Linked DNA regions of Sediminicoccus sp. KRV36. The protein of the gene in region 2 interacts with the protein of the main gene of each other region in a pairwise test. Links are inferred from orthologs where the notes say so. Each region holds a gene or a part of one and is shown on either strand. Other genes may lie near its edges.

Region 1 (15,934 bases), 2.7 Mb from region 2 along the record:
CCGTGGAGGGCATCGCGACCGCCGCCGGCTGCCAGCTTGTGGCAAGCTGCGACCTGGCCGTGGCCACGCCGGCCAGCAGGTTCTGCACGCCGGGCGTGGATATCGCGCTGTTCTGCTCGACGCCCGCCGTGGCCGTTGCGCGCGCCATTCCGCGCAAGGCCGCGATGGAAATGCTGCTCACCGGCCGGATGGTCTCGGCCGAGGAGGCGAAGGCGCTCGGCCTGATCAACCGCGTGGCCGAGGATGCGCGGGCCGAGGCGCTGGCGCTGGCCGCCAGCATCGCCGCGCGCTCCGCCGTTACGGTGCGGTTGGGCAAGCGCGGCTTCAACGCGCAATGCGGCATGCCGCTGGCCGAAGCATATGATGCGGCGAGCGCCGTGATGGTCGAGAACATGATGGCCGCCGACGCGGAGGAGGGTATCGGCGCCTTCCTCGGCAAGCGCGCGCCCCATTGGCAGGACAGGTAACCCCATGGCCGCTTCCGATTACGATGCCCTCCCGCGCGTCGCCGCCAATCACCAGCCGCTGACGCCGCTGCTGTTCCTCGAACGCACGGCCGAAGTGTTTCCTGGCCATGTCGCGGTGATCCATGGCCGCATCCGCCGCTCCTATGCCGAGTTGCGGTTGCGCAGCGTGAAGCTCGCCCATGCGCTGCATCTGCGCGGCTTGCGGCGCGGCGACACGGTGGCCGCCCTCCTGCCCAATACGCCCGCCATGCTGGAATGCCACTACGGCGTGCCCATGGCCGGCTGTGTGCTGAACACGATCAACACGCGCCTCGACGCCGCGACCATCGCCTATATCCTGGATCACGGCGAAGCGCGGATCGTCATCGTGGATCGCGAATTCATCCCCGTGCTGCGCGCGGCCCTCGTGCAATGCGCGAACAAGCCCACCATCATCGAGGTGAATGACAGCGAGGCGCCCTCGGATGAGACGCTCGGCGGCCAGGATTACGAGGAGCTGCTGGGCGAGGGCGATGAAACCTTCGCCTGGCCGATGCCGGCCGATGAGTGGGATGCGATTGCGCTGAACTACACCTCGGGCACCACGGGCAAGCCCAAGGGGGTGGTGTATCATCATCGCGGTGCGCAATTGCTGGCCATCGGCAATGTGCTCTCGGCCGGGATGGCGCGGCATCCGGTCTATCTCTGGACCTTGCCGATGTTCCATTGCAATGGCTGGTGCTTCCCCTGGACCATCACGGCGATGGCGGGCACGCATGTCTGCCTGCGCGCCGTGCGCGGCCCCATCATGTGGTCGCTGATCGCGGAGCATGGTGTCACGCACATGTGCGGTGCGCCGATCGTGATGGGCACGCTGCTGGCGACCCCGGCGGCGGAGCAGCGCCCCTTGCCGGGCTCGGTCACCTTCGTCGTCGCGGGCGCCCCACCGCCGGAAGCCGTGCTGGCGGCCATGCGCGCGGCGGGCTTCGCCGTGCTGCATGTCTATGGCCTGACCGAGGTCTATGGCCCCGCCGTCACCAATGAATGGCACGCGGAGTGGGATCGCGCCCCCGCCGCCGAGCAGGCGAAGCTCATGGCGCGCCAGGGTGTGCGCTACGTTCCGCTGGAGGCGCTGGATGTGATGGACCCTGCCACCATGCAGCCCGTCCCCGCCGATGGCGTCGCGATGGGCGAGGTGATGTTCCGCGGCAATGTCGTGATGAAGGGCTATCTGAAGGAACCCGCCGCGACGGATGCGGCCTTCGCCGGTGGCTGGTTCCACTCGGGCGATCTCGCGGTGAAGTATCCGGATGGATATATCCAGTTGCGGGATCGCTCCAAGGACATCATCATTTCGGGCGGTGAAAACATCTCGTCCATCGAAGTGGAGGATGCGCTCTACAAGCATCCGGCCGTGGCGCTGGCGGCCGTGGTGGCGCAGCCCGATGACAAATGGGGCGAGGTGCCCTGCGCCTTTGTGGAGCTGCGCCCTGGCATGAACGCGACCGAGGCCGAGATCATCGCCCATTGCCGCACGCTCATGGCCGGCTTCAAGGCGCCCAAGCGCGTGGTCTTCACCGAATTGCCCAAGACCAGCACGGGCAAGATCCAGAAACACGTGCTGCGCGCCGGCATCCGGTGAGGCGCGCCGCCCCATCCATCAACGTCCACAAGTGAGAAGATGCCTCATGGCTGATCTGCCCCGTCCCCCTGCCCTGTCCCGCCGGGCACTCCTGGCGACCAGTGCGCCCCTGGCGCTGGCCGGATGCGCCTTGCCGACGCGGCTGCCGGCGGTGCCCTCCGCGCAGCGCCCGCAGGTGACGGTGCTGGGCCTGCCCAATGAGCGCTTCTTCCCGACGGAGCATGCCGGGCAGTTGGGCTTGCAGCAGGAATTCGTTGCCGCCATGCAGCGCAACATGGCCAGGCGCGGCCTCGCACCTGGCGCTGCCTTTCCGGAGCTGGACCTGCTCGCCATTTCCGGCGGTGGGGAGGATGGGGCCTTTGGCGCCGGCATGCTCGTGGGTTGGTCCGAGCTTGGAACCCGACCGGATTTCTTTCTGGTCACTGGCGTCAGCACGGGGGCACTGACCGCCCCCTTCGCCTTTGTCGGCAGCTCCTCGGATGCGGCGCTGCGCAGCGTCTATACCGAGATCACCCTGGCCGACATCCTGAACCAGCGATACTTCACCGCCGCCATCTTCGATGACGCGATGGCGGATAACAGCCCGCTGTTTCGCACCATCTCCCGTTATGTGAATGAGCAGATGCTGGCCGAAATCGCCCGCGGCTATGATTCCGGGCGGCTGCTGCTGATCGGCACCACCAACCTCGATGCCGAGCGGCCGGTGATCTGGAATATCGGTGCCATCGCCAAGAGCGGCCATCCGCGCGCGCTGGATACGGTGCGGCGCATCATGCTCGCCTCGGCGGCGATTCCGGGGGCCTTCGCGCCCGTGCTGTTCGATGTGAATGTGGCCGGCGTTCCGCACCAGGAACTGCATGTGGATGGCGGCGTTTTCGCGCAGGCCTTCCTCTATCCGGCCAGCGTGGGGGATTTGCGGCGGCAGCGCATCGCCCAACGCCTGCCTACCGCCCCGGCCCGGGCGTGGATCATCCGCAACGCGCGCCTCGAACCCAAGGGCAGCGAGGTGAATCGGCGCACGCTCGGCATTGTCGGGCGGGCCGTTGGCTCGATGATCGCGGCCTCGGGCTATAACGACATCATCCGGATGTACTTCGCGGCCGAACGGGACCGGGTGGATTACAACCTGGCCTTCATCCGGGATGACTTCACCGTCCCCTACGGACTGCCCTTCGATCAGGCCTATATGCGGCCGCTGTTCGAATATGGACGGGAGCGGATGCTGCGCGGGGATATCTGGGTGAAGCGCCCACCTGCCTGAACGTCCCCGTCAGGCGGTCATCAGCCCGATCCGGTCTTCCTCGAAGACGCCGCAGGTGAGCGGCCCGCCAAAGACGGCGCCGGTGTCGAGGTTGACGCGGTTCTCGCGCAGATCCGCCACGCGCTCGCGCACCGGCGTGTGGCCATGCACGATGAAGGCGCCGTGATCCGCCTCACTGTCGAGGAAGGCGCCACGGATGCGCATCAGATCGTCGGGCGCTTGCGCATCGAGCGGGATGCCCGGACGCACGCCGGCATGGGCGAAGAAATAGGGGCCGACGCGGTGGCTCAATGCCAGGCCGCGCAGGAATTGCTGGTGCCCGGCGGGAATGCCCGTGGCCCAGCTTTCGCGCGGCGCGTATTCGGCCATGCCCCAGCTCACCAGGGCTTCGCGGCCCCCGTAATACATCCAGTCCGTCGCACTCGGCGCATCGCCGTCGAGGGCGGCGAGCAGCGTGGCCTCGTGATTGCCGCACAGGTTGATGACGGGGCAGGCGTCGAAGCCCATGGCAGCGTCCAGCGCACCGGCGGAATCCGGCCCGCGGTCAATGAAATCGCCCAGGTGGATCAGCCGCGCGCCGGAGGTGGGGTTCTCCTTCAGATCCGCGCGGATCAGCTCATGCAGGGCCCGCAGCTTGTCCGCGCAGCCATGGACGTCGCCAATCGCATAGATGCGCGTCCCTGTGGGAAGCACCGCCGGCGATTTCAGCCACCTCATGCGTCGGAGCTGCGGGAGGCTTGAGGCAGCCCCACAGGCTGCCGCTCTGCCAGGGGCCAGGGCCAGCGGCCCTGGCTATCGCGCGCTGGCGCTTGCATCCGACCGTGTATTGCCCACGCGCGCGGCCAGGGCGGCGGCCATGAAGTCGTCAATATCGCCATCCAGCACGGCGGAGGGATTGCCCTTCTCCAGCCCTGAACGCAGATCCTTCACCAGCTGGTAGGGCTGCAGCACGTAGTTCCGGATCTGGTGGCCCCAGCCGATATCCGTCTTGCCCGCCTCGATGCCATCGCTGATGGCTTCGCGCTTGCGCAGCTCCAGCTCATAGAGGCGCGCCTTCAACATATCCATCGCTATGACGCGGTTGCGGTGCTGCGAGCGGTCCTGCGTGGAGGCCGCGACGGTCCCGGTCGGGATATGGGTGAAGCGCACGCCGGATTCGGTCTTGTTGACGTGCTGCCCACCAGCACCCGAGGCACGGAAGGTGTCGGTCTTGATATCGGCCGGGTTGATCTCGATCTCGATCTTGTCGTCGATCACCGGATAGACATAGACGCTGGCGAAGCTGGTCTGCCGCTTGTCATTGCCGCCGAAGGGGCTGATGCGCACCAGGCGGTGCACGCCCGTCTCGGTCTTCAGCCAGCCAAAGGCATTGGGGCCGGTGACCTGGAGGGTGGCGGATTTGATGCCCGCCTCCTCGCCCTCGGATTGCTCGGTCAGCGTCGCCTTGTAGCCCCGGCGCTCGGCCCAGCGCATGTACATGCGCATGAGCATCTCCGCCCAGTCCTGCGCCTCGGTGCCGCCGGCGCCGGCATTCACTTCGAGGTAGGCGTCATTCGGGTCGGCCTCGCCCGAGAGCAGGCTTTCGATCTCGCGGCGCTTGGCTTCGGCGGCGAAGCTGACCAGATCCGCCACGGCGGCATCGGCGGTCGCGGCGTCGCTTTCGGCCTCGGCCATCTCGATGAGTTCGAGGGCATCGGCCACGGATTGTTCGAGGCGCTGCACGCCTTCCACCTGTTCCACCAGCCGGCCGCGTTCGCGCATCAGCTTGGTGGCCTCGGTGGCGTCATTCCACAGGGCGGGGTCTTCGGCCTTCGCGTTCAGTTCAGCGAGGCGAATGAGGGAAGCATCCCAGTCAAAGATGCCTCCTCAGCAGGGTCACCGAGGCGGTGATCTGCTCTTGAAGCTGGAGGGCGTCTGCGCGCATGGGGGCTCAGTAAAGCCCCCCGAGTCCGCTGTCCACCCGGGCGGCGGCACCGGAGCCCATTTCGGTCGGCACGGTGGCGGCATTCTCGGTGCCCGGGCGGAAGGCCTCGAGAATGGTCTCGCCGCGATCCGTCTGGATGCGCACCAGGGCCACGCCGGGCGGCGCGCGGAAGGGCACGGCGGGGCTGCCGGCCAGCGCGGCGGCGATCACCTCGCGGAAGATCGGCGCGGCATTGGTGCCGCCCGTCTCACCCTGGCCGAGGCTGCGCGGATCATCATAGCCGATCCAGACGGCCACCACGATATCGGGCGTGAAGCCGACGAACCAGTTATCCTTGTAGTCATCCGTGGTGCCGGTCTTGCCGGCGATCGGGCGGTTCAGCCCCGCGCCGGCCCGCCCGCCGGTGCCGCGCTGCACGGCCCCTTGCAGGATGCTGGTGATCTGGAAGGCGGCGATGGGATCGGCGATCTGCCGGCGATTATCGGTGAAGCGCGGCGGGCCGCCCTCCGGGCCGGCGGCACAGGCGCCGCAATCGCGGTTGGAGCTGCGCCAGATGACGCGGCCGCGCTGGTCCTGCACGGAGTCGATCAGCGTGGGTTCCACGCGCCGCCCGCCATTGACGAAGCTGGCATAGCCGGCCGCCTGGCGCAGCACCGTCGTCTCGCCCGCGCCGAGGCTCATGGAGAGGAAACGCGGCATGTTCTCGATGACGCCGAAGCGGCCGGCGGTCTCGCTGACGCGCTCCATGCCGACCTCCTGCGCGATCCGCACCGTGACGAGGTTGAGGCTGCGTTCGAGCGCAGAACGCATGGTCACATAGCCGCCGCTGGAGCCGCCGCCGTAATTGCCCGGCCGCCAGACGCCCTGCGGCGTGGCGATTTCCACCCCGCCGTCGAGGAAGCGCTGGTTGGGCGGAATGCCCTGCTCCAGCGCCGAGATATAGACGTAAGGCTTGAAGGAGGAGCCAGGCTGGCGCATCGCCTGGCTCGCGCGGTTGAACTGGCTGCGCTCATAGCTCCAGCCGCCGGACATGGCGAGGACACGGCCCGTATTGGGGTCGAGTGCGACGACGGCCCCCTCCACATCCGGGATCTGGCGCAGCAGCACCCGATCGGCCCGCGGCGCGGCAGCGCCGGCGCGGGGCGGCGTGGCGGGGGCGGCGGCGGCCGGCGCCGGCTCCAGCATGACGACATCGCCGAGCGCCAGCACATCGCCGATGCGGCGGGGCGGGTTGCCCAGCCGGACCGGCTGCGTGCCCTGGCTCGGGATCACGGGGCGCGCCCAGGCGAGATCCTCCAGCAGGATGGTGCCCGTGCGCGGCTCGGCCGGGGCGCGCAGATGGGCGCGCTCGAACCAGCCGACGCGCGCCTCGCGGTCGCGGATTTCCAGGATGACGCCATGGCGCCATTCCGGGAGGATGCCCGGCGGCCGGCCGAAAGCCTCCAGCGCGGGCAGCCATTCGGCCGGGGCATGCGCGCTTTTGGCCAGCGGCCCGCGCCAGCCGCCGCGGCGGCGGTCAAAGGCCAGCAGGCCGTTGCGCAGGGCCACCTCGGTCGCCGCCTGGAGCGCCGGATCGAGGCTGGTGCGGACGACGAGGCCGCCCCCCTGGGTCTGCTCCTGCCCGAAGCGCGAAATCAGCTCGCGGCGCACATCCTCGGTGAAATGGCCACCCACCGGCACCACTTCGGGGCGGCGCAGAGGGCGGGCGAGGATGGTCTCGGCATGGGCGGCCGCGGCTTCCTGCGGGGTGATCACGCGGTCTTCCAGCATGCGGTCCAGCACCCAGTCGCGGCGAATGCGGGCCTGGTCGGGGAAGCGCAGCGGATTGTAGTTGTTCGGCGCCTTGGGCAGGGCGGCCAGGAAGGCCATCTCCGAGATGGTGAGCTCCTCCAGCGCCTTGTTGAAATAGGCCTGGGCGGCTGCGGCCACGCCATAGGCCTGAGCGCCGAGGAAAATCTCGTTCAGGTAGATTTCCAGGATGCGGGATTTCGGCAGGGCGTTCTCCAGCCGGATCGCCAGCAGCGCCTCCCGCGCCTTGCGCAGCACGGTGCGGTCACTGCCGACCAGCATGTTCTTCGCGACCTGCTGCGTGATGGTCGAAGCGCCGACCATCCGCCGGCCAGTGCCATATTGCTCCAGATTGGTGATGACGGCGCGGAGCACGGCGATGGGGTCCACGCCGCGATGGCTCTCGAAATTCTGGTCCTCGGCGGAAATGAAGGCCTGCTGGAGGCGGCGCGGGATCGCCTCGATGGGCACGAAGACGCGCCGCTCGGCGGCGAGTTCGGCCATCAGGCGGCTATCGCCGGCGTAGATGCGGCTCATCTGCGGGGGTGAGTAATCGGCCAGCCAGCGGTAATCGGGCAGGCCGGCCTCCAGGCTGCGATACAACCCATAGGCGGCGACGGCGCCCCCCAGCAGCACGACGGCGGCCAGGATAAAGAGCGAGCGGATGAAGCCGCCAAACAGCCGGAAGGGCGGGCGCTTGGGCGGCTTGGGGGGGGCGACCTTGTCCGGCCGGGGCGGGACGATCGGGGCTTCAATGGCGGGCGAAGGCGCGTTCATGCGGGGCGTTTAGCACAGAATGCGCAACAATCCCGCCCCTTCTGCACAGGCTCGAAAATGCGGGGCAATGCGGCAGGAATCCGGGCTTCTGCGGCGGCTTTGGGCGTGTGCCGCCGGAGCCGCGCAAGAAAGATGAAGCCCACCTAGCTCGCCGCGTAATCTTGCTGCTACACAGGTCGCTTCCCGTTGCGGCTCCATCGGAGAGAACTGAATGGCCTGGATGTCTCGCGCCTTTGCCCTGCTGGGTGCGCTCGCGCTTGTGGCGCCCGCCTCCGCGCAGAACCTCAACATGGCCGTGGGGGCGCCGGTCACGTCGATTGATCCGCATTTCCATCAACTCTCGCCGAACAATGCCGTGGCAGGCATGATCTTTGACCGGCTGATCAACACGGATGGCCAGTCGCGCATGACGCCGGGCCTGGCCGAGAGCTGGACCGCGATCGCCCCCGATGTCTGGGAATTCAAGCTTCGCCGTGGCGTGCGCTTCCACAATGGCAGCGAATTCACCGCCGAGGATGTGGCCTTCACCTTTCAGCGTGTGCCCAATGTGCCCAACAGCCCATCGAGCTTCGCGGCCTTCGTGCGCCCGATGCGCAGCGTCGAGGTGGTGGACAGCCACACGCTGCGCGTCACCACCCATGGCCCCTATCCGCTGCTGCCGCAGGACATGACCAACCTCTACATCCTCGACCGCGAGACGCATCAGGGCGTCACGACCGAGGATTTCAATGCCGGCCGCGCCGCCATCGGCACCGGGCCCTACCGCATGGTCAGCCATCGCATGGGCGATCGCATCGAGTTCGAGCGCAATGACCAGTATTTCGGCGAGCGCCCGGCCTTTGCCCGCGTGAATTACCGCATGATCACCAATGACAGCGCCCGCACGGCCGCTCTGCTGGCCGGCGATGTCGAGTTCATTGACCAGGTCCCCACGGCTGACCTCACGCGTCTGCGCGGCGACCAGCGGATGGCCATGAGCGAGGTGACGGGCCTGCGGCTGATCTATCTCAGCTTCGACCACCACCGCGACGAGGCTTCGCCCTTCGTGACCGACCAGGAAGGCCGCCCCCTGCCGCGCAACCCCTTGCGGGATGTGCGGGTGCGGCGCGCCCTCTCCATGGCGATTGACCGCCCCGCGATCGTGGAGCGGGTGATGGAGGGGGCCGGCACGCCATCGGCGCAATTCTTCCCGCCGGGCGTGTTTTCCTACATCCCGGATTTCCCCGCGCAGCGCCCAGATCCCGAAGCCGCGCGCCGCCTGCTGGCCGAGGCCGGTTTCCCGCAGGGCTTCCGCATCACCCTGCATGGCCCCAATGACCGCTACCCGAATGACGGCCGCGTGATCCAGGCGATCGGCCAGATGTGGACGCGGCTTGGCGTGCGCACGGCGGTTGAGGCGCAGCCCTGGACCACCTTCGTGGCCCGCGCCGGCCGGGGCGAATTCTCCGCCTTCCTGATCGGCTGGGGCTCCAACCCCGAAGGCTCCCACCCGCTGCGCAACCTGATCGCGACACCGGATCGCGAGCGCGGCTGGGGGGCGAGCAATCGCGGCCGCTACAGCAATCGCGAGATTGACGGCCAGCTGGACGTGGCGCTGCGCGAAATTGATGACACGCGGCGCGAGCAATTGCTGATCGCGGCCCAGCGCGCCGCCTTTGAGGATGCGGCCATCGTGCCGCTCTACATCCAGACCAATATCTGGGCGATGCGCCGCACCCTCCAGCACGCGTCCCGGACGGATGAGCTGACGCGGGCCCAGGATATCCGCCCCGCCACGGCACGTTAGGGCCATGACCGCCTATCTGCTGCGGCGCATTTCCCAATCCGTCCTCGTGCTGATCGCGATGAGCATCATCGTCTTTGTCGGCGTCTATGCGGTGGGTGATCCGGTGGAAATCCTGATCTCCCCCGATGCCGACCAGATGGAGCGCGAGCGCGCCATCCAGGCTCTGGGCCTCGACCTGCCGCTGTGGGAGCAATATGCGGTCTTTGTCTGGCGCGCGCTGCACGGCGATCTGGGCCGCAGCTTCGTCTATAACGAGCCGGCGCTGCAGCTGATCCTGCAGAAGATGCCAGCGACGCTGGAACTCGCCTTCGGCTCCATGTTCATCTCCATCCTGATCGGCCTGCCGCTGGGGATGTATGCGGGGCTCAAGCCCGACAGCGCCGGCTCCAAGGTGATCATGGCGGGCAGCATCCTCGGCTTCTCGCTGCCCACCTTCTGGGTGGGGTTGATGCTGATCATGGTCTTCGCGGTCCAGCTCGGCTGGCTGCCTTCGACCGGCCGCGGGGACACAGCCAGCCTGCTCGGGCTGCAATGGTCCTTCCTCACGGCGAACGGGCTTTCGCACCTCGTCATGCCGGCGGTGAATCTGGCGTTGTTCAAGATCAGCCTGGTGATCCGCCTCACGCGTTCGGGCGTGCGCGAGACCATGCTGATGGATTATGTGAAATTCGCCCGCGCCAAGGGGCTGTCCCCGGCGCGCGTCACCTTCGTGCATGTGTTCAAGAATATCCTGATCCCGGTGGTCACCGTGGTCGGGCTGGAGCTGGGCTCCACCATCGCGTTCAGCGTGGTGACCGAGAGCGTCTTTGCCTGGCCGGGCATGGGCAAGCTCATCATTGACAGCATCAACGTTCTCGATCGGCCGGTAATCGTCGCTTATCTACTGATCATCGTGGTGATGTTCATCACCATCAACCTGATCGTGGACCTGCTCTATTCGGCACTCGATCCGCGCGTGCGGCTGGAGGGCAAGGCATGAGCGACCTGGCTTTGCCTCCCGTGGCGGTGCGGGAGGAAACCCCCTTCCGCCGCTTCGTCTCGGAATTCTTCGCCAGCAAGATCGCGGTAGGCGGGCTGCTGGTCTTCACCATCATCGCCCTGCTGGCGATTTTCGCGCCCTGGATCACGCCGCAAAACCCCTATGACCTGGCGCAACTCGACATCATGGATGGCCGGCTGGAACCGGGCGCGGTGGGTGGTGGTGGCATGGTCCATTGGCTCGGCACGGATGACCAGGGGCGGGACATGCTGTCCGGCATCATCTACGGGCTGCGCATTTCGCTGACGGTGGGCGTCGGCTCAGCCCTGATCGCCTGCCTGGTGGGCGCCTCGCTGGGGCTGCTGGCGGCCTATGCCGGCGGCAAGACCGACAGCCTGATCATGCGCGTGGTGGATCTGCAGCTCTCCTTCCCGACCATCCTCGCCGCACTCATGATCCTGGCCTTCCTGGGCAAGGGCATCACGAATGTGGTGATCGCGCTGGTGGTCGTCGAATGGGCCTATTATGCGCGCACCGTGCGCGGCTCCGCCCTGGTCGAGCGGCGGCGCGAATACATCGAAGCCGCGCAATGCCTCGCTTTGCCCACCTCGCGCATCCTGTTCCGGCATTTGCTGCCGAATTGCCTGCCGCCGCTGATCGTGGTCGGCACCATCCAGATCGCCCGCGCCATCGCGCTGGAGGCGACACTCTCCTTCCTGGGCCTCGGCGTGCCGATCACGGAGCCTTCGCTCGGGCTGCTGATCGCCAATGGCTACGAGTACATGCTGAGCGGGAAATACTGGATCAGCTTCTATCCGGGTATCGCGCTGCTGGTGACCATCGTCAGCATCAATCTGATGGGCGATCATCTGCGGGACGTGTTGAACCCGAGGTTGAAGAAGTGAGCGCCACGCTGGAAGTCCGCAATCTGCGGACGCATTTCTTCACCCGCGCCGGCGTCGTGAAGGCGGTGGATGGCGTCAGCTTCACCGTGGGGCGCGGCAAGGTGATGGGCCTGGTCGGGGAGTCCGGCTCGGGCAAGACGGTCACGGGATTTTCCATCATTGGCCTGGTGGATGCACCCGGCCGGGTGGTGGAGGGGGAAATCCTCTACCAGGGCCGCAATCTCGCCCGGCTGAGCGAGGAGGAGATGCGCAGCCTGCGCGGCAACCGCATCGCCATGATCTTCCAGGACCCGATGATGACGCTGAACCCGGTGCTCCGGGTGGATACCCAGATGATCGAGACGGTGCTGGCGCATGACAAGGTCAGCAAGGACGAAGCCCGCCAGCGGGCGCGCGACGCGCTCGGCATGGTCGGCATCCCATCGCCCGATGAACGGCTGAAATCCTATCCGCATCAATTCTCGGGCGGCATGCGCCAGCGCGTGGCCATCGCCATCGCGCTGCTGCACCGGCCGGAACTCATCATCGCGGATGAACCCACCACGGCGCTGGACGTCACCATCCAGGGGCAAATCCTGGCGGAGGTGCAGAAGCTCGCCGCCAATACCGGCACCAGCCTGATCTGGATCACGCATGATCTCTCCGTCGTCGCGGGTTTGGCGGATGACATCGCCGTGATGTATGCGGGCCGCGTGGTCGAGGACGGCCCGGTTTCCGAGGTGCTGGACCGGCCGCTGCATCCCTATACCCACGGGCTGATCGGCTCCGTCCCCAGCCGCAACAAGCGCGGCGAGCCGCTGCGGCAGATTCCCGGCATGACGCCCTCCCTCCTGAACCTCCCCGTGGGCTGCGCCTTCCGTGCCCGCTGCCCGCGCGCGGACGAGGCCTGCCGCGCGGAACAGACGCTGGAGGAATTGCTGCCCGGCCGCCACGCGCGCTGCGTGCATCCGCATCGTGATGAGGTGCCGGCCTGATGGACACGCCGATCATCGAGCTGCGCAACATCACGAAGCGCTTCGAGAAGAAGCTCGACTTCGCCGGCAAGATCGCCAAGCGGCTGGGGGCTCCCATCCGCGAGGAAATCGTCCATGCCGTGGACGGCGTGAACCTCTCCATCCGCAAGGGCGAGGTGGTGGGGCTGGTGGGCGAATCCGGCTGCGGCAAATCCACGCTGGGCCGTGTGGTCGCCGGCATCCTGCCGCCCTCCGAAGGCACTGTCCTGTGGCGCGGGACGGATGTGAACGCGCTGACCGGGGCCGCGAAGAAAGAGGCGCAGCTGCGCGCCCAGATGATCTTCCAGGACCCTTACGCCTCGCTCAATCCGCGCATGAAGGTACAGGATATCGTGGGCGAGGCGCCGCTGGTGCATGGCATCACCACGCGCTCCGGCTTCGATGAATATGTGGATGAGCAGATCCGCCGCGCCGGCCTCGATCCCGCCTTCAAGAAGCGCTACCCGCATCAATTCTCGGGCGGCCAGCGCCAGCGCATTGGCATCGCCCGCGCACTGGCGGTGAAGCCGGAATTCCTGGTCTGCGACGAGGCGGTGGCGGCACTCGACGTCTCCATCCAGGCGCAGATCCTCAACCTCTTCATGCAGCTGCGCGCCGAGCTCGATCTCACCTATCTCTTCATCAGCCATGATCTGGGCGTGGTGGAGCATCTGAGCGACCGCGTGGTGATCATGTATCTCGGCCGCGTGGTGGAACAGGCGCCGAGCGAGGAGGTCTTTGCCCGCGCTAACCATCCCTACACCGCCTCGCTGCTCTCCGCCGTGCCGCGGATCGAGGCGCGCAAGCGGGTCTTCGCCGTGGTGCAGGGTGAAATTCCCTCCCCGCTCAATCCGCCCAGCGGCTGCCATTTCCACCCGCGCTGCCCGCATGCGATGCCGCGCTGCGGGGCCGAGGTTCCGAAGCTGCGCGAAATCGCGCCCGGGCATTTCTCGGCATGCCACCTGAACGGGTGAGATGCGCGCGGCCTTGCCCCGCCGCTGGTTCTGCGCAGCCGCGCTGGCCGGCTGCGCGCATGAGCCACCCGCCGCGCCGCCCGGCACGATGATCCCGCCCTATTTCGCGCAGTGGGAATCGCCGGAGCTGGTCGAGGCTTTCCTGAACGGGCGCGACGCCGCGACCGACCCGCGCTGGGCCGAATCCGGCGCGGCGGACGCCGCCGAATATGCCCGCTGGGCCGAGCATCTCTGCGGCATGGCCTGCCTGCGCATGGCCATGGCCGCGCGTGGCGAAAGCCTGACCATCCATGATCTGCGCCGCGCCGTGCAGCCGCTGGGCGGGTATGTCGAGGAACCGGGTGGCTTCATCCGGGGGCTGATCTATGCGGGCGCGGTGCGCTGGCTGAATGACCGCGGCATCGCCGCGCGCATCGTGCTGGACGAGCCCATGCCCGCCCTTGGCCGGGGCGAATTCTACATCGCGTCCGTCCATGCCGCGATCCGCACGCCGGAGGTGGAGCCGCCGCGCAAGGGCGGCCACCTGGTGCTGGTCTTCGGCGCGGATGAGGCCGGGCGCTGGCGTTTCCACAACCCCTCGGGCATCGGCGTGGCGCAACAGCGTGACGTGCGGCTCTCGCCCGCGGCCTTCTCGCGCTTTCACGCGGATCGGGGCATCCTCATCCCGTTGTGAACCGCATCTCCGATCGCGCGCTGACCCTTGGCACCGCCCTGACCCAGACCATCGGCTGGGGCACGCTGTTCATTCCATTCGCCTTGATGGTCCAGCCGATGGAGGCCGAGCTCGGCTGGAGCCGGGCAGAAATCAATGGCGCCTTCACCCTGGGCATCCTCATGTCCGGCATCCTGGCGATTCCCGTGGGGCGCTGGGTGGACCGGCATGGCGGGCGCGCGCCCCTGGCCTGGGGCAGCGTGCTGGGCAGCGCCCTGCTGGCCGGTTGGGCGGTGATGGACCAGCTGTGGATGTTCTACCTGCTCTGGTTCGGGCTGGGCATCGCCCATGCCACAGCGCTCTGGGGGCCGGCCATGGCGGTGGTGGTCGCGCTGGCGCGGCAGCCGATGCGCGTCATCACCGCCATCACCTTCATCACGGGTTTCGCCGGAACCATCTTCATCCCGCTGGTGGCCGCCCTGATTTCAGTGATGGGCTGGCGGGGGGCGCTCTGGGCGCTGGCCGGGCTGCAATTGCTGCCGGCCCTGGTGGCCTGGTGGCAATTCGCGGGCGCCGCGCCGGCCATGCCCCCCCAACGCAACCGCGGCGAGGACGCCTTCGCGCGCACGCTGCGCCGCCCGGCCTTCTGGGGCCTGGCACTCTGCTTTGCCGCGCATGCCTTCATCGGCGTCGGGCTCGGCGCGCATCTGGTTCCCCTGCTGCGCGAGGCCGGGCTGCCCGAGGGCAGCGTGATCCTGCTGGTGGCGCTGCATGGCCCGCTGCAGGTGGCGGCGCGTGCCGGGCTCTATGTGGCGGGCGGCCGGGCCTCGATGCGCTGGGTCGGCATGGGGGCGATGCTGCTGCTGCCGCTCGCGCTGCTCTGGCTCGCGGGCGCCCCGGCGACCTTCATCTGGCTGCTGCCCTTCGTGCTGTTCTGGGCCGTGGCGGATGGCTTGCTGACCATTGTCCGCGCGGCGGGGACGGCGGAAATCCTGGGGCGGGATGGCTATGGGGCGGTGACCGGCGCGCTCAGCCTGATCGCGGTTCTGCCGCGCACCCTGGGGCCGATCACGCTGGCGCTGATCTGGCAGGCGAATGGCGGCTACGGGGCAATTCCCTGGTTGCTGGCGGGTGTGGGGTTGCTGGGCGCGGCGAGCTTTTCCCTGGCATTGCGGGATCGCGACTAGGAGCCGCGCGGCCAAAGGGGTGGGTGGCGCGCGCGAGAGGGGCCTCCGGCGGCTGGGGCCATTGGCCCCAGACCCCTTTCGTAGGCAAGCCATGATCAAATCATTGTGACATAACCCATGTAAATGGGGTCTGGGGCCCGCGGCCCTAGCCGCCGGAGGCCCCTTTGTTGGACTGTCACCCGCCTCGTATCGGAACCGGTTCAGCTTCAATGGGCGTCCGGCGAGGTGCCCGCGCCTGCAGCCTTGGCCGGCCGCTCAGTGCAGCAGGAACACGCCGTTGGAATAGCGCAGCTCGGCCGGCTTGATGAGCGAGGCGCTGGCCACGCGCACGGAATGCAGCGCGCCCTCGATCTCGCGCTTCCAGAAGTCCAGGAAGCGGGTCAGCTCCGGGAAGGCGGGTGCCAGGTCATGTTTTTGCCAGACGAAGCTTTGCAGAAGTGCCGGATGATCGGGCAGGTGGTACAGGATCTCCGCCGTGGTCAGCCGCCAGTCCTTCATGTGCTGGGCGGGTTGGCGGATCATGGGGTTCAAGACATCCAGCATCAAGCAGCCTCCTTGGGGTCAATGAAGCCCGCGGAACCGGCTGATCCTCCTGCCGGCCCGTCGCGCGGGCTGGTCGTC
Region 2 (15,692 bases):
GGACCGGCACGCGGGGATTGGCCTTGATGCGGGTCGCCACTTCATTCAGGGCCACCTGGGCGGGCTCCTCCAGCAGGGCGGACCAGGCCTCGAAGAAGATCGGCAGCGCGCGGTTGGGGTCCACCGGGGCGGCGGGTGCCGCGGCCGGCGGCGGCGGGGGAGGGGCAGCCGCGACAACCGGCGCGGGCGTCTCCGCGCAAGCCGCGAGGGCCAAGAGGGCGGCGCCAAAAGCGGCTTGGGTCAGGCTGCGGGGCATGGGGTCTTCTCCTGAATTCACCGACGAATCGGCGGCGATTGCAGTCTTTTGCAACAGTCGGCCGCCGCTGTCACCGCTTGACCGGAAAGGCCGCGCGTTCAAGCCTCCCGGACATGACCCATATCATGGCCCCTGGCACCACCTACCCACGCGATCTGCGGGGCTATGGCCCCCATACGCCCGACCCACGCTGGCCTAATGGCGCGAAGCTCGCCCTCTCCTTCGTGCTGAACTATGAGGAGGGGGGCGAGAACACTGTGCTCAACGGCGATGCCGCCTCGGAAATCTATCTGCACGAAGTCCCCGGCGGCAGCCCCCTGGTGGGGGAACGCAACCGAACTGTGGAGACGCAATTCGACTATGGGGCGCGAGCCGGCGTCTGGCGCATCCTGCGCCTCTTTGCCGCGCGCGGGCTGAAGCTCACGGTCTATGGCGTCGGCCGTGCGCTGGAGCTCAACCCTGACGTGGCGCGGGCCTTCGCCGAGCAGGGACATGAGGTGGCAAGCCATGGCTGGCGCTGGATCGACTATCACGCCATGCCCGAAGCCGCGGAACGCGCCGAAATCGCGCGCTGCGTGGAGACCATCACCCGGCTGACCGGCAAGCGGCCGGTTGGCTGGTACACGGGGCGCATCAGCCCCAATACGCGCCGCCTGGTCGCGGAGCATGGCGGCTTTCTCTACGACAGCGATTCCTATGATGACGACCTGCCCCACTACATCGAGGTGTCGGGCAAGCCGCAGCTCGTCATCCCCTATACGCTCGACAATAATGACATGAAATTCGCCGTGCCGCCCGGTTTTGGCGACCCTGACGGATTCGAGCGGCATTTGCGGGATGCTTGCGACATGCTGCGTGCGGAGGGGGCCGATGGCTCACCGAAGATGATGAGTGTGGGGCTGCATTGCCGCCTCGCGGGCCGGCCGGGCCGCGCCGCGGCGCTTGCCCGTTTTCTCGACCATGTCGTGGCGTGTGGCGACGTCTGGGTCGCGCGGCGCGAGGATATCGCGCGCCATTGGTGGGAGACCCACCCACCGCAGGCGATCCATCCGGCAAAATGAGCAGGATGGATCGCCCGGGCTTGATCAGTCTTCGTCGCTGAAGCGATGCGCCAGGCCGGCAAACACCGCGCCGAGCATCGGCGCCAGCCAGAAGAGCCAGAGCTGGTGCAGCGCCGTGCCGCCCATGATGAGGGCGGGGCCGGTGCTGCGCGCCGGGTTCACCGAGGTGTTGGTCACCGGGATGCTGATGAGATGGATCAGCGTCAACCCGAGGCCGATGGCGATGGGCGCGAAGCCTGCCGGCGCACGCTTGGAGGTGGAGCCCAGGATGATCATGAGGAACATGAAGGTCATGACCAGCTCGGTCAGGAAGCCCACCGCCATGCTGTATTTCCCGGGAGATGCGTCGCCATAGCCATTGGCGGCGAGGCCCTTGCTGATATCCCAGCCCGGCGCGCCCGAAGCGATGGCATAGAGCACCATGGCGGCGACGATGGCGCCACCGACCTGCGCGATCATGTAGGGGATGGCTTCATCCGCATCGAAACGCCCGGCACAGACCAGGCCGAGCGTCACGGCCGGGTTCAAATGGCAGCCCGAGACGTGGCCGATGGCGTAGGCCATGGTCAGGACCGTCAGGCCGAAGGCCAGGGACACGCCGACCAGGCCGATCCCCACCTCGGGGAAGGCCGCCGCGAGCACGGCGCTGCCGCAGCCCCCGAGGACAAGCCAGAATGTACCCAGAAATTCAAAACCAAGCCTTTGCGGCATATCCCGCCTCCTCGAAAAATTTAATTCCCTGACCATGCAACGCTACACGCCAATCCCCTCGGGAGAGAAGAGGGGATCGAAAACCGCATATCTAAACCGAGAAGATTACTCGGTAATTCTTTCAATCCGATTGACCCTGACCACTTCGCGCCAGCGCGTGACTTCGCTGTTGACATGGGCGACGAAGCGCTCAGGCGGGCCGCCTTCCGGGCGGGCTCCCATGTCACGCAGCCGCGACTGCACCAGTTCATCGGTGAGCGCCATGTTCAGCAGGGCGTTCAGTCGTGCCACCACGGCGGGCGGCGTGCCGCGCGGGGCCATGTAGCCGAACCAGGGCTCGATCACGGCATCCGGCATGCCGGCCTCCTCCAGCGTGGGCACATCCGGCAGCGCTGCATCACGCGTGCGGCCGCTGACGACCAGCGCGCGCAGCTGCCCGCCGCGAATGGCGCCGATCAGCGTCGGCGTGTTCTCGAAAAAGAGCTGCGTGTCCCCCGAGATCACCGCCTGCATTCCCGGCGCACCGCCGCGAAAGGGCACATGCGTCATCTGCAGGCCAAGCCGCCCATTGAGAAATTCGCCAAGCAGGTGGTTCGAGGCGCCAAAGCCCGAGGAGGAGAAATTCACGCGTGGGCCCTCGCGCTTCGCCCAGGCCACGAATTGCTGGAAATCACGCGCCGGATGGTCGGGGCGGACAGCCAGGGCGTTCATCACGCTGGCACTCCAGAAGACCGGCACCAGGTCGCGCTCGATGTCGAAGGGCATACGGGCATAGATGGCGGCGTTGATCGCGCAATTGCCGATGGTGCAGGCGCCCAGCGTATAGCCATCGGGTGCGGACTGCGCGGCGGCCGCCATGCCGATATTGCCATTGGCGCCCGAGCGGTTCTCCACCACCCAGCGATGCGGCAGATCGCGCGAGGCGCGCTCGGCCAGGATGCGGGCGATCAAATCCGTGGCGCCACCAGGCGGAAAGGGCAGGATGATGCGGACCGGCCGCTCGGGCTGCCATTCCTGGCCTTGGGCCTGCCCCTGGGCCTGCGCCGCGGCGGGAAGGGTCAGGAACAGGGCGCAAAGGGCCATCAGGGGGCGGCGCATGGTGTTTCCTCCGGTCATTGCTTTGCGGGCAGCTTGGCCGGGACGGCGCGCCACGTCCATGCTTGGCTTGATCGCCTTTCGCTGCCGCCTTATGGTGCGCGCATGGCGATGATGACCGCATGCTTGATGCTGTCCGCCGGGTTGTTCGCTTTTGTGCAGCGGGCCCGGTCGGTCTCGCTCGGCCTTCTTCCGCTTCGACTTTCCCGCCCCTGGGTGTGAGCTGAGGCCGCGCGCGGCCCGCACAACTCAGGGGACCCTGGTCCACCAGGGGTATTCACCGGAAAGCCTTCGAACTCTGCGAGATCACCCATGAGCATCAACCATCCCTCCTTCGGCACGCTCGACGCTGGCCGCATCATCATCTTCGACACGACTTTGCGCGACGGCGAGCAATCGCCGGGCTTCTCCATGAATCTGGACGAGAAGCTGCGCATGGCCGAGGCGCTGCATGAACTCGGCGCCGATGTGCTGGAGGCGGGCTTCGCCATCGCCAGCCCCGGCGATTTCGAGAGCGTGCAATCCATCGCCAGGCGCTTCGCCAAGGATGGTCCCGTCATCGCCAGCCTGAGCCGCGCGAATGCCGCGGATATCCTGGCCTCGGCCGAGGCGACCAAGCCCGCCGCCCGCCCGCGCATCCATATCGTGCTGGCCACCAGCGATCTGCACATGCGCGTCAAGCTGCGCATGACGCGGGAAGAGGTGCTGGAGCGCATCACCGAGAGCGTGAGCCTGGCCCGCAACCATGCGGCCGATGTCGAATGGTCGGCCGAAGATGGCTCGCGCTCTGATCTCGAATTCCTCTGCCGTTGCGTCGAGACGGCGATCAAGGCGGGCGCCACGACCATCAATATCCCGGACACGGTGGGGTACTCACTGCCGGCCGATATGGGGCTGATTTTCTCGACGCTGATGAACAAGGTGCCGAATGCGGATCAGGTGATCTTCTCGGCGCATAATCACAATGACCTGGGGCTGGCCGTGGCCAATACCCTGGCCGCCATCCAGGCCGGCGCCCGGCAGATCGAATGCACCATCAATGGCATCGGCGAGCGCGCCGGGAATGCGAGCCTGGAGGAGATCGCCATGGCGCTCCGCACCCGGCATGACGCGCTGGGCCTGCGGACCGGCATCGAGAGCAAGCGCATTTTGCGCACCTCCAAGCTGCTGGCGACCATCACCGGCTTCGACGTGCAGCCCAACAAGGCCATCGTCGGCCGCAACGCCTTCGCGCATGAGAGCGGCATCCATCAGGATGGCGTGCTGAAGGATGCCAGCACCTATGAGATCATGACGCCGGAATCCGTGGGCTGGACCACGAATTCCATCGTGCTGGGCAAGCATTCCGGTCGCGCCGCCTTCCGCGACCGGTTGAAGACCCTGGGCTATGAGGTCGGCGACAACCAGCTGAATGACGCCTTCAAGCGCTTCAAGGATTTGGCCGACCGCAAGAAGGTGGTTTACGACGAGGACATCGCCGCCCTCGTGGATGACGAGGTCGGCCGCGGCAATGACCGCATCAAGCTGACCGGCCTGAATGTCTCCACCGGCATGGGCACCAAGCCGATGGCGACCATCGCGCTTGATGTGGACGGGGCACGCCGTGATGGCATGGCCATGGGGGATGGTGGCGTGGATGCCACCTTCAACGCGCTGCGCGCCGCCTTCCCGCATGAGGTCAATCTCAAGCTGTTCGCTGTCCAGAGCGTGACAGGCGGCACCGACGCCCAGGCGCGCGTGACAATCCGTCTGGAGGAAAACGGCAAGCTCGTGGACGGGCAGGGGGCGGATACGGATACGATCGTCGCCGCCGCGCGGGCCTATGTGCACGCGCTGAACAAGCTGCTGGTGAAGCGGGAGCGGACCGAGCCGCCCCCGGTCGCGGCCGAGTAAGCCTCACTCGACCCGGATATTGAGCCGGCGAATGAGTGCCGCGTAGAGCGGGGTCTCGGTCGCGATCTGCCGCTGCATCGCGGCCGGCCCCATTTCGGGCGCCGAGAGGGAGAGTGCATCCAGCCGCTGCCGCGCGGCGGGGGCGGCAAAGACCTCCGCCGTGGTGCTCGCCAGGGTCGCCAGCACCGCGGCTGGGGTGCCCGCGGTGGCCGAGGCGCTGAACCACCCGGTCACCACCACGCCGGCCAGCCCCTGCTCGGCGAAGCTTGGCACCTCGGGCAGGGCCGGCAGCCGGGCGGTGGCGGTCACGCCCAGCGCCCGCAACTGGCCTGACTGGATATGCGGCTTGGCGGAGGCCACCGTGTCGAACATCAGGTCGATATTGCCGGCCAGCAGGTCGGGCACGGCCTGGCCGCTGCCGCGATAGGGGACATGCGTCATGGTCACGCCCGCGCGCTCGGCGAAGATTTCGGCCGCCAGATGCGCCATGCTGCCATTGCCGAAGGAGCCGTAGCTGAGTGCCCCCGGCCGGGCGCGCGCCCGCTCCAGGAAGGCGGCCAGGCTGGCCGGGCCTCGCGCCGCATGGACCACCAGCACATAGGGTGTTTCAGCCAGCAGGCTGACATGGGCGAAATCCGCCACGGGATCATAGCCGAGATCGGGCAACAGGGACGGGTTGACCGTGAAGCTGACATTGGTGCCCACCAGCAGGATGTGCCCGTCCGCAGGCCGCGCGCGGGCCACGGCGCGCGCGCCGATGGCCGTCGCCGCGCCGGGGCGGTTCTCGACGATGAAGCTGCCGCCCAGCCGCTCCTGCAGGCCCTGCGCCAGGATGCGGCCGAGAATGTCGGTGGCACCACCGGCGGCATAGGGTACGACCAGTGTGACTGTCCGCGCCGGATAGGCGGTCTGGGCGCGGGCTGGCGCGGCTGGAACGAAAGCGCTCAAAGCGGGAGTGCCGAGGGCGAGTCCGCTGAGCAGCGCAGCGCGGCGGGTGGTCATGGTCATCGGGGCATCCTCCAGGATGGCTTTGCGCCGGTTCAGCCGGCGATTATCCCCAATCATGCCACGGCCGGCGCGGCCCTGGCGAGGCGGCGCGCGCGCAACGGGTTGCCCCAGGGGACACTTGGGGCTAGGGGTCCCTGTCTCAGACCACCCCATGGCCACCCTCTGGAAGGCTCCCCGCATGTTCTCTCGCCTGTTCGGCTTCCTCTCCGCCGACATGGCCATTGACCTCGGCACCGCGAACACACTCGTTTACGTGAAGGGCCGGGGCATTGTGCTGAACGAGCCGTCTGTTGTCGCGATTTCCGACAATCGCGGCCGCAAGCAGGTGCTCGCGGTCGGTGAGGAGGCGAAGCAGATGCTGGGCCGCACGCCCGGCAACATCGCCGCCATTCGCCCCCTGCGCGACGGCGTGATCGCCGATTTCGAAGTGGCGGAGGAAATGATCAAGCATTTCATCCGCAAGGTGCATAACCGCCGCAGCTTCACTTCGCCGCTCATTATCGTCTGCGTGCCTTCCGGCTCGACCGCGGTGGAGCGCCGCGCCATCCAGGAAAGCGCCGAAAGCGCTGGCGCCCGCAAGGTCCTGCTGATCGAGGAACCGATGGCGGCCGCGATCGGCGCCGGCCTGCCCGTGACCGAGCCTTCGGGCTCCATGGTCGTGGATATTGGCGGCGGCACGACGGAAGTGGCCGTGATTTCGCTGGGCGGCATTGTCTATGCGCGCAGCGTGCGCGTGGGTGGCGACAAAATGGATGAGGCGGTGATTTCGTATATTCGCCGCACCCACAACCTGCTGATCGGCGAAAGCTCGGCCGAACGGATCAAGATGACCATCGGCGCCGCGGCCCCTCCGCTGGATGGCGAGGAAGGCCCGCTCACCGAGGTCAAGGGCCGGGACCTGATGAACGGCGTCCCGCGCGAGGTGCTGGTCAGCCAGCGGGAGATTGCCTATTCGCTGATGGAGCCAGTCACGTCGATCGTGGATGCGGTGAAAGTGGCCCTTGAGAATACGCCGCCCGAACTGGCGGCCGATATCGTGGACAAGGGAATTGTCCTCACCGGCGGTGGGGCCCTGCTGTACCGGCTGGATGAAGTGCTGCGCGATGCGACAGGCCTGCCCGTTGTTGTGGCAGAGGAGCCGTTGAATTGCGTGGCGATGGGCACTGGCCGCGCCCTGGAGGAGCTGAAGCGGCTTCGCCAGGTGCTGACTTCGATGTATTGAGAGCTACCGAATCACTCTTCGATCCTGTTGTGTAGTCCTGAGCATTTTTCTCCGATACGGCTGGATATGCCGTGGCGGAAATGGTCTCAATCCCTCGATGGGCCCCATGGGGCGGAGATGCCGTGATCCGTCTGAGTATCCCGCTGAGACAGGCTTTAGCCCGGCTTTCCCTGCCGGTGCTGATCGCGGCCGCCTTCGGCATCATGCTGCTGGGCAAGGCGGATGCGCTGCTGATCGAGCGCATGCGGATGTCCTTGGCGGATGCTCTGGCACCCATCTGGGGCGCCGTGCAGGAACCTGTCTCCGCCGTGCGTGATGCGGTGCAGGAGGGTGAGGCGCTGTGGAACATGCGGGCCGAGAATGCCCGCCTGATCGAGGAAAATGAGCGTCTGCGCCGTTGGCAAGCGACGGCCCTGGCCCTCGAGGCCGAGAACGCGCTCCTGCGCCGCCAGCTCTCCTGGGTGCCGGACCCCGCCCCGCAATTCCGCACGGCCCGCGTGGTGGCGGATGCGGGCGGCACCTATGCCCGCGCTGTCCTGCTGGCGACGGGCCCGCAACACAATGTGCGCAAAGGGCAGATCGCACTGGATGAGCGCGGCTTCGCAGGCCGCGTGACGGAGGTGGGCAGCCGCTCCGCCCGCGTCCTGCTCGCGACGGACATCAACAGTCGCGTGCCGGTCACGCTGGAAACCAGCCGGGCACGGGCCATCATGGTGGGCAACAACGCGGCGCGGCCAAGGCTCCAGCATTGGCCTGAGGGCACCTTGCCGCGCGAAGGCGATCGCGTCGTGACCAGCGCTCAGGCGGGCGCCTTCCCGGCCGGGCTGCCGGTCGGCGTGGTGCGCTGGACAGAGAGCGGCGCCGTTGAGGTGGAGCTTTTCGCGCATCTGGAGCGGCTGGATGTGCTGCGGCTGTTTGATTTCGGGCTTTCCGGGATCTTGCCGCCGGAATCCGTGGCCCGGCCCGAGCCGCGCGGGCGGCGCTGACCGCATGGTCTCCAAGGGCCGGCCGGAGCCGCCCATGGGCTTGCTCCAGCGCCTGGATGCAGCTGCGCGCGCGGGATTTCCGGGACTCTTTACCGCTTTCCTGATCATTTTGGCAGCGGTCCCCGTGGGCCTTCCCGGGATCATCGGCGCCGTGGCGCTGCCCTGCATTTTCTTCTGGACGATCTTCCGTCCGGCTGCCATGCCCGCACCCGTGGTGTTCTTTCTTGGTCTTTTGCAGGATCTCCTCTCCTTTGCCGCCCTCGGGACGGGGGTGCTGACCCTGCTCATCCTGCATGGGGTGACGCTGCGCCTCCGCGATTTCCTCGTGCGGCAATCCTTTCTCTCGGCCTGGGTGGTGTTCAGCGCCTTCGCCGCCGGGGCTGGCGCGCTGGGCTGGGCGCTGCAGGCTGTGCTTGGCTGGATGTTGCCGCCGGCAGCGCCGGGATTGCACCAGTTCGGCATCGCGGTCGGCCTCTACCCGGCCTTGGCCTGGGTGCTGGCGCGCCTGCACACGGCCATGCGCCGGGCGGAGACGGCACTGTGAAGATGCCGCGCATCTTCCGTCGCACGAAAGGCGGGATTGAGAATTTTTCGATGCGTCACGCCGGGGGCGTGCGGTCATGAAGATGCCGCGCATCTTCCGTCGCTCGAAAGGCGGGATTGAGAATTTTTCGATGCGTCACGCCGGGGGCGTGCGGTCATGAAGATGCCGCGCATCTTCCGTCGCTCGAAAGGCGGGATTGAAAATTTCTCAATGCGCGGCGTCAAGCGGGAGGAAGAGGAGCGGCGCTCCGTCTTCACCCGCCGCGCCTTGCTCATGGGCGGCACGCAATTGGGGGCCTTTGGCTTCCTGGGATACCGCTTGCACAAGCTGCAGGTGGAACAGGGTGAGCGCTACGCCACGCTGGCCGAGGAAAATCGCCTCTCCGCCCGGCTGCTCTCGCCACCGCGCGGCCGCGTGCTGGACCGCAATGAGCGGGTGGTGGCTGGCAATCGCCTCAACTGGCGCGCGCTGCTGGTGGCCGAGCACACGGCCGATGTCGGCGCCACGCTGGAAACCTTCAGCCGCATCGTGCCGCTGGCCGACCATGAACGCGCCCGGGTGGAGCGGGATGTCCGCCGCCGCCGCCGCTTCGTGCCCGTGATCGTGCGCGAATTCCTGACCTGGGAGGAGATGGCGCGGATCGAAGTCAACGCGCCCGACCTGCCCGGCATCCTGATCGATGTCGGCACCACCCGGATCTACCCCGAGGCCGAGCATCTGGCCCATATCGTCGGCTATGTGGCGCCACCCGCCGAGCGCGACATGGATGGCGACCCACTGCTGCAATTGCCCGGCATCCGTGTCGGGCGCTCCGGGATTGAGCGGCATCACGACCAGGTGCTGCGAGGCCGCGCCGGCGCTGTGCAACTCGAAGTGAATGCCGTGGGCCGCGTGATCCGCGAACTGGACCGGCGCGAGGGCATGCCCGGCCAGGATATCGAGATCAGCGTCGATACCGAATTACAGAAGACCCTGCGCGGAAAGATTGAGGAAGGCACCTCCATCGTCGTCATGAATGCACGCAATGGCGAAGTGCTGGCCATGGCAAGCCAGCCCAGCTTCGACCCGAATGTGTTCAATTCCGGCGTCAGCGGCGCGCAATGGCGGCAATGGACGGCCAACCGCGCAACACCCCTGATCAACAAGGCGACCAACGGCCTTTACGCCCCGGGCTCGACCTTCAAGATGGTGGTGGCGCTGGCCGGGCTTGAGGCGCGCGTCATCAGCACAGGCGAGCGCGTCACCTGCCCCGGCCATTTCGACCTGGGCGAGAGCCGGTTCCATTGCTGGAATCGCAGCGGTCATGGCGGCGTGGAAATGCGCACCGCGCTCAAGGTCAGCTGCGACGTTTATTTCTACGAACTGGCCAAGCGCCTGGGCATCAACCGCATCGCCGCCATGTCACGGCGGTTCGGCCTCGGGGTGGACCTCGACATCGAGTTGCCGGGCACCCGCCGCGGCCTTGTGCCGACGCGTGAATGGCGTGAGGCGCAGGGGCGGGGCTGGGCCTTGGGCGACACGGTGGTGCATGGCATTGGGCAGGGCTTCTACCAGCTCACTCCGCTCAGCCTGTGCACAATGACGGCGCGGCTGGCCACGGGCCGCGCGATCCAGCCGCATCTGACGCGCAGCATCGGCGGCCGCCCGGTGCGCGGCAGCCGGCCGGAGGACTGGCCCAGCATGGGTATCCCCGACCGTGACATGCGCCTCGTGCGGGATGCCATGTGGGCGGTGGTGAATGAGCCTGGCGGCACGGCGCTGCCCTCCCGCCTGCCGGGCGGCTACGGCATGATGGCGGGCAAGACCGGCACCACCCAGGTGCGCCGCGTAACGCGTGAGCAGCGCGAGCGGGGCTTCCATGTCAGCCAGGTGCCGCGCGAATGGCGGCCACATGCCCTGTTTGTTGGGTATGCGCCGCATGACAATCCGCTTTATGCGGTGAGCGTGATCGTCGAGCATGGCAGCTCGGGCTCGGGCACGGCCGCCCCATTGGCGCGGGATGCGCTGGTTGAAACCTTCAACCGCTTCCGCCAGACGCCCGGACCACGCGTGGCGGATGTGGGACGCGGAACATGAAGGCGGCGCCGGATGCTCCAGGGTTGCGCCGCGGCGCGCTGCGCCCGTGCATGGTCGGCCAGGGCATGGCGCAAGCCTGCAACCTGCCCGCGCACCGAACGAGGGCAGCATAATGTCCACCGTCTTTGAGAAGCGCCTGCTCACCGGTGATCGTGGCGCCGGCATTCTCCAGAAGCTCTGGCAGATTCCCTGGCTTTTCGTCTTGCTGCTCTGTTCCGTGGCGGCGGTGGGGTATGTCGCGCTCTATTCGGCCGGCAGCGGCAATCCTGATCTCTATGCCACGAAGCACGCGCTGCGGTTTGGCTTCTGCCTCGTGCTGATGCTGTGCATCGGCTTCGTGGATATCCGGGTGATCGCGAAGCTTGCGCCGCTTGGCTATCTGGGGGGCGTCGGGCTGCTGGTCTTGGTGGCCTTGCATGGCGAAGTGGGGAAGGGGGCGCAGCGCTGGGTCGATTTGGGGCCGCTGCAGTTGCAGCCCTCGGAATTGATGAAGATCATGCTGGTCCTGGCCTTGGCCGCCTGGTTCCATCGGGCGAGTTGGGACAGGGTGGGCAATCCGTTTTTCCTGGTGATCCCGGCGGTGCTGACGCTGGTGCCGGTGGCGCTCATCTTCAAGCAGCCCAATCTCGGCACGGCGCTCATCACGGCCGCGCTGGGTGGTGCCATGTTCTGGGCGGCGGGCGTGCGCTGGTGGAAATTTGCCGCGATCATTGGCGCGGCGGTGGCGGCGGCGCCCATCGTCTATGAGAATTTGCGCGATTATCAGCGCGCCCGGATCACCACCTTCCTTGATCCCGAATCCGACCCGCTGGGGGCCGGCTACAACATCATCCAGTCCAAGATCGCGCTGGGCTCAGGCGGGTTGTGGGGCAAGGGGTTTTTGCAGGGCACCCAGGGCCATCTGAACTTCCTGCCGGAGAAGCAGACGGATTTCATCTTCACGATGATTGCCGAGGAATTTGGCCTGGTGGGCGCCATGGGCACCCTGGCCCTTCTGATGAGTGTTGTGGGGTTCTGCTTCCTGGTCGCCCTGCGCTGCCGGCATCAATTCGGCAGGCTGCTCGCGATCGGCCTGGGAACCAATTACTTTCTGTACATCTTCGTCAATGTCGCCATGGTCACGGGCAGCATTCCTGTGGGCGGTGTGCCGCTGCCGCTGATCAGCCATGGTGGCAGCGCCATGTTGACGACGATGATAGGTTTTGGCCTGCTGATCAGTGCCTGGGTGCATCGCGACGCGGAATTCGGCCCAGCGCAGGACTGAGCAACGGGCCCAAAGGGTCGGCGTCAAGGCCGACCCTTTGGCCGCTTCCCGGCTTACTGGGCTGTGCTGGCGCGCTCGAGATAGGCCAGCAGGTCATTCAACTGCTGCTCGTTGCGAATGCCGGCGAAGGACATGGAGCCTGCGGGCACCACGGCCTTGGGGTCGGTCAGATAGGCGCGCAGGTTGTCCACGTTCCAGACCAGGCCCTCACCGGCCTTGGCCCGCATCGGCGCCGAATAACGGAACGCCTCGATCGAGCCGGCCGGGCGGCCCCACAGGCCGTACAGATTGGGGCCCACGCCATTGCGGCCACCCTGATTGATCGTGTGGCAGGCGCGGCACTGGTTGAATACCCGTGCCCCTGCATCAGCATCCTGTGCCATTGCGCCACTCAGCGGCGCAAGCGCCAGGGCTGCTGCCGCCATCATCCAAACCCGCATCGAACCATTCCTCCATGCATCTAACTTACCCTCCCTTAATGGGCATTCCTGACCTTCCTGCAATACCCTGACAGGGGTGGCAAGGGCGGCGTGGCCGTCATAAGAGAGCCGGGTGTTGGGGCAGTGGCGGAGAATATGTTGGACGGTCCGGGCGTGATGGCGGATTTTTTCGCCTCCGGTCGCGTGGCCGATCTGATTCTGCTGGTGCTGTTGCTGGAGGGGGTGGCCCTGGGCCTCTACCACAGCCGAACCGGGCGAGGCGTGGCGCTGGCCGCAGTCCTGCCCTTCCTGCTGGCAGGGGCCGCCTTCGCGCTCAGCCTCCGGGCATCGCTGACAGGCGCTGGATGGCCGCTGGTTGCGCTGCCCCTGATCGGCGCGCTCGCCGCCCATCTGTGGGATCTTGCGACGCGCTGGCGGCGGTGAAGCCCTCACCCAGGCAGGAATGCCCGGGTGAGGACGTGGCCACAAAACTTCACCAGGAGTGGCCGGGCACGCCCGTCGGTGGCTACTGGCCGCCGACCGAGCGCAGATAGGCGATCACGTCGCTGATGTTCTGCGCATTTTCCTTGAAGCCTGGAAAGGACATGGAGCCTGCCGGCACCACCGCCTTGGGGTCGGCCAGATAGGCGCGCAGATTGGCTTCGTTCCAGACCAGGCCGGCCGTCGCGCGCTCGCGCATCGGCGCGGAGTAGCGGAAGCCCTCGATCGAGCCGGCCGGGCGGCCATAGACGCGATACAGGTTGGGGCCGACGCCGTTGCGCCCGCCTTCATTCGGCGTGTGGCAAACGCGGCACTGGTTGAACAGGCGCTGGCCGTTTTCGACCACGCCCGCCGGCGCGTCCTGTGCCACGGCAGCGAGGGGTGAAAGCGCCACGAAAACGGCGGCGAACATCATGGAGCGCATGCTTGGAAACTCTCCTCAGGGTGGCTGCCGGACGAAGACCGTGCCGGGCTGTCGGAATAACGCTCGGAAATGCGCTGCGACAACTTTCGGCGGCATGACGTTTGCGCAACCCGCGGCTTCCGGGGGCGCCGGGTTACATGACCGGCCGGCGCGGCGCCATGTCGGTGACGCGCGCAATCTGCCGAGGTCCGGCCGAGCGCGTGCTCCCCCAAGGCGTGCGCGATCTGCTCCGGAGTGTCCCTCGGTTGCGGCGCAACGCCCGGCGCCCGCCCTTTGGCAGGACGCGGAGGTGATGCTTCGTGCCATGGGCCTCGGCCCGGGTATCAGGGGTTCTGCGGGCCAGCTGCGCCCATGGCCGCCGCGGACATGGTCACCTGCGCAATCGCCAGCTCCAGCTCCAGCTCCGAGAAGGGCTTGCGCAGCTCAGCCACCCCGCGGGACAGGATCGCCCGATGCGTTGGGGCGCCGCTCATCCAGATGTGCGGGATGAAGCCATCCCGCAGGATTCGCTCCACGGCGGAGATACCACTGCCGGCACGCAGTCGCTCATCGGCCAGGATCAGGTCCGGCCGGGCTTTGCCGGCGGCCGCCACGGCGCCCTCCTCGGTACCCTCCACGGCCGTCACCTCATGCCCCATGGCCGCGAGAAGCTGCGCGAGCAACATCCCGATCACCACCTCATCCTCGATGATCAGCACCCGAAGCATCAGGCTCCTCCGCTCCCCGCCTGAAGAGCTGGGGCTTGCCGCCAGGCACGCGGCAACATTCCGGAATGGTATCACCCTCATGCCCAAGCTCCCAGATGTTGCCTCACGCCTCCTGTCAGGTGAACTGCAGGCAAGGCCCATGTGGCTGACGTCGGAACTGGCTGACGCCCACGATACATTTCTGGCCTGAATATTCACGCGTGCGGGCCGAATGATGATAAGTGGCTGAATGGTTGGGCGCAGCAGTGCTCCGCCAGAACCAGGAGCGTGCCGTGCCAGCCATCGCACAAGACTCTCCGGGCAAGGCTCTGTCCATCATTGCCATCGGCGCCTCGGCCGGCGGGCTGGAGGCCAGTCGCCGCTTCCTGGATGCCTGGCCGAAGCAACCGGGATTCGCCTTCATTCTGGTGCAGCATCTCGACCCGATGCATCCCAGCCTGCTGGTGGAGCTGCTGGCCACACACACATCTCTGAACGTGCTGCAGGCCACCGACGGAGCGGTGATCGAGGCCGAGCATCTCTACATCATCGCGCCCGGTACAACGCTGGGAGTGCGGGCCGGGCGGCTTGTGGTCTCACTCCCCACGGAGCGGCATGGCGCGCGGCTGCCCTTTGATGTGCTGCTGCGTTCACTGGCTGCGGAACCCGATGCGGCGGGCAGCATGGCCGTTGTGCTGTCGGGCACTGGCGAGGATGGCACAAAGGGCGCCCTGGCCCTGCGGGCAGCGGGCGGCTTCGTGCTGGCACAGGAGCCGGCCGAGGCCGGCTTCGGCGGAATGCCAGGTGCTGTCATCGCCGCCAATGCCGTAGACTTGGTGCTCCCCGTGGCCGCCATGGCTGAGGCGCTGGTGGCGCGGTCGTTGCAGCGCCAGCCCCGACCCTCCGCGCGTGCCGCGGAGGATCGGTTGGCGCGGATCGTGGCGTTGCTGCGGCAGCGCGGAGCCACGGATTTCAGCCTCTACAAGCCAGGCACGCTGCGCCGCCGGATTGAGCGCCGCATGGGGCTGGCCGGTACGCCCGGACTGGAAAGCTATCTCGCCCTGCTCGAAGCCGATCCCGCCGAGGCCCAGCATCTGGCAAAGGATCTGCTGATCCATGTGACCGCCTTCTTTCGCGATCCAGAGGTGTTCGCGCTACTGGCCGAGCGCGTCATCCCCGACATGCTCGCCTCGCACCCGGCCGGCCAGGCCTTGCGAATCTGGGTGGCCGGTTGCAGCACGGGTGAGGAAACCTGGTCCCTGGCGATCCTGTTTCGTGAAGCGATCGCAGCCGCGGGTCAGGATATCCGGCTGCAGATCTTCGCCTCCGACAAGGATGCCGATGCCGTGGCGACAGCCAGGCAGGCGCGTTACCCCGCCGTGATTGAATCCGCCGTCTCGCCCGCGCGGCTGAAGCGCTTCTTCACGCGTGAGGATGATGCCTGGCTGGTCAATGGGGAACTGCGCTCCCTGGTGGTGTTCACCGTCCAGGATGTGCTGGCGGACCCGCCCTTCTCGCGGCTTGATTTCATCTCCTGCCGCAACCT

What was found.
Region 1: the proteins of mrdA (region 2) and LHU95_RS02655 interact in binary tests that used the Escherichia coli proteins (3 or more experiments, as listed by UniProt). The link is inferred for Sediminicoccus sp. KRV36 from one-to-one orthologs.

Annotation. Positions count from the first base shown.
Region 1 is NZ_CP085081.1:551,278-567,211, forward strand. The notes cover bases 5,060-8,209. They hold LHU95_RS02655 (PBP1A family penicillin-binding protein), read right to left. Parts: upstream 7,839-8,209; coding sequence 5,280-7,838; downstream 5,060-5,279. Other genes in these bases: LHU95_RS02660 (ABC transporter substrate-binding protein), read left to right, coding at 8,050-8,209. Also shown: LHU95_RS02630 (enoyl-CoA hydratase), read left to right, coding at 1-467; LHU95_RS02635 (acyl-CoA synthetase), read left to right, coding at 472-2,088; LHU95_RS02640 (patatin-like phospholipase family protein), read left to right, coding at 2,135-3,349; LHU95_RS02645 (metallophosphoesterase), read right to left, coding at 3,359-4,042; more of LHU95_RS02660, read left to right, coding at 8,210-9,624; LHU95_RS02665 (ABC transporter permease), read left to right, coding at 9,629-10,603; LHU95_RS02670 (ABC transporter permease), read left to right, coding at 10,600-11,508; LHU95_RS02675 (ABC transporter ATP-binding protein), read left to right, coding at 11,505-12,482; LHU95_RS02680 (oligopeptide/dipeptide ABC transporter ATP-binding protein), read left to right, coding at 12,482-13,474; LHU95_RS02685 (hypothetical protein), read left to right, coding at 13,476-14,147; LHU95_RS02690 (MFS transporter), read left to right, coding at 14,144-15,313; LHU95_RS02695 (usg protein), read right to left, coding at 15,569-15,856. UniProt on the Escherichia coli protein: Cell wall formation. Synthesis of cross-linked peptidoglycan from the lipid intermediates.
Region 2 is NZ_CP085081.1:3,273,179-3,288,870, reverse strand. The notes cover bases 8,512-11,419. They hold mrdA (penicillin-binding protein 2), read left to right. Parts: upstream 8,512-8,986; coding sequence 8,987-10,852; downstream 10,853-11,419. Other genes in these bases: rodA (rod shape-determining protein RodA), read left to right, coding at 10,965-11,419; LHU95_RS15535 (rod shape-determining protein MreD), read left to right, coding at 8,512-8,776. Outside these bases: LHU95_RS15575 (OmpA family protein), read right to left, coding at 1-256; allantoinase PuuE, read left to right, coding at 370-1,317; aqpZ (aquaporin Z), read right to left, coding at 1,342-2,028; LHU95_RS15560 (tripartite tricarboxylate transporter substrate binding protein), read right to left, coding at 2,134-3,126; LHU95_RS15555 (2-isopropylmalate synthase), read left to right, coding at 3,436-5,016; LHU95_RS15550 (tripartite tricarboxylate transporter substrate-binding protein), read right to left, coding at 5,020-6,024; LHU95_RS15545 (rod shape-determining protein), read left to right, coding at 6,203-7,246; rod shape-determining protein MreC, read left to right, coding at 7,369-8,232; more of LHU95_RS15535, read left to right, coding at 8,357-8,511; more of rodA, read left to right, coding at 11,420-12,116; LHU95_RS15520 (cytochrome c family protein), read right to left, coding at 12,170-12,499; LHU95_RS15515 (hypothetical protein), read left to right, coding at 12,692-12,979; LHU95_RS15510 (cytochrome c family protein), read right to left, coding at 13,062-13,460; LHU95_RS15505 (response regulator), read right to left, coding at 13,784-14,167; LHU95_RS15500 (chemotaxis protein CheB), read left to right, coding at 14,440-15,692. UniProt on the Escherichia coli protein: Catalyzes cross-linking of the peptidoglycan cell wall. Responsible for the determination of the rod shape of the cell. Is probably required for lateral peptidoglycan synthesis and maintenance of the correct diameter during lateral and centripetal growth.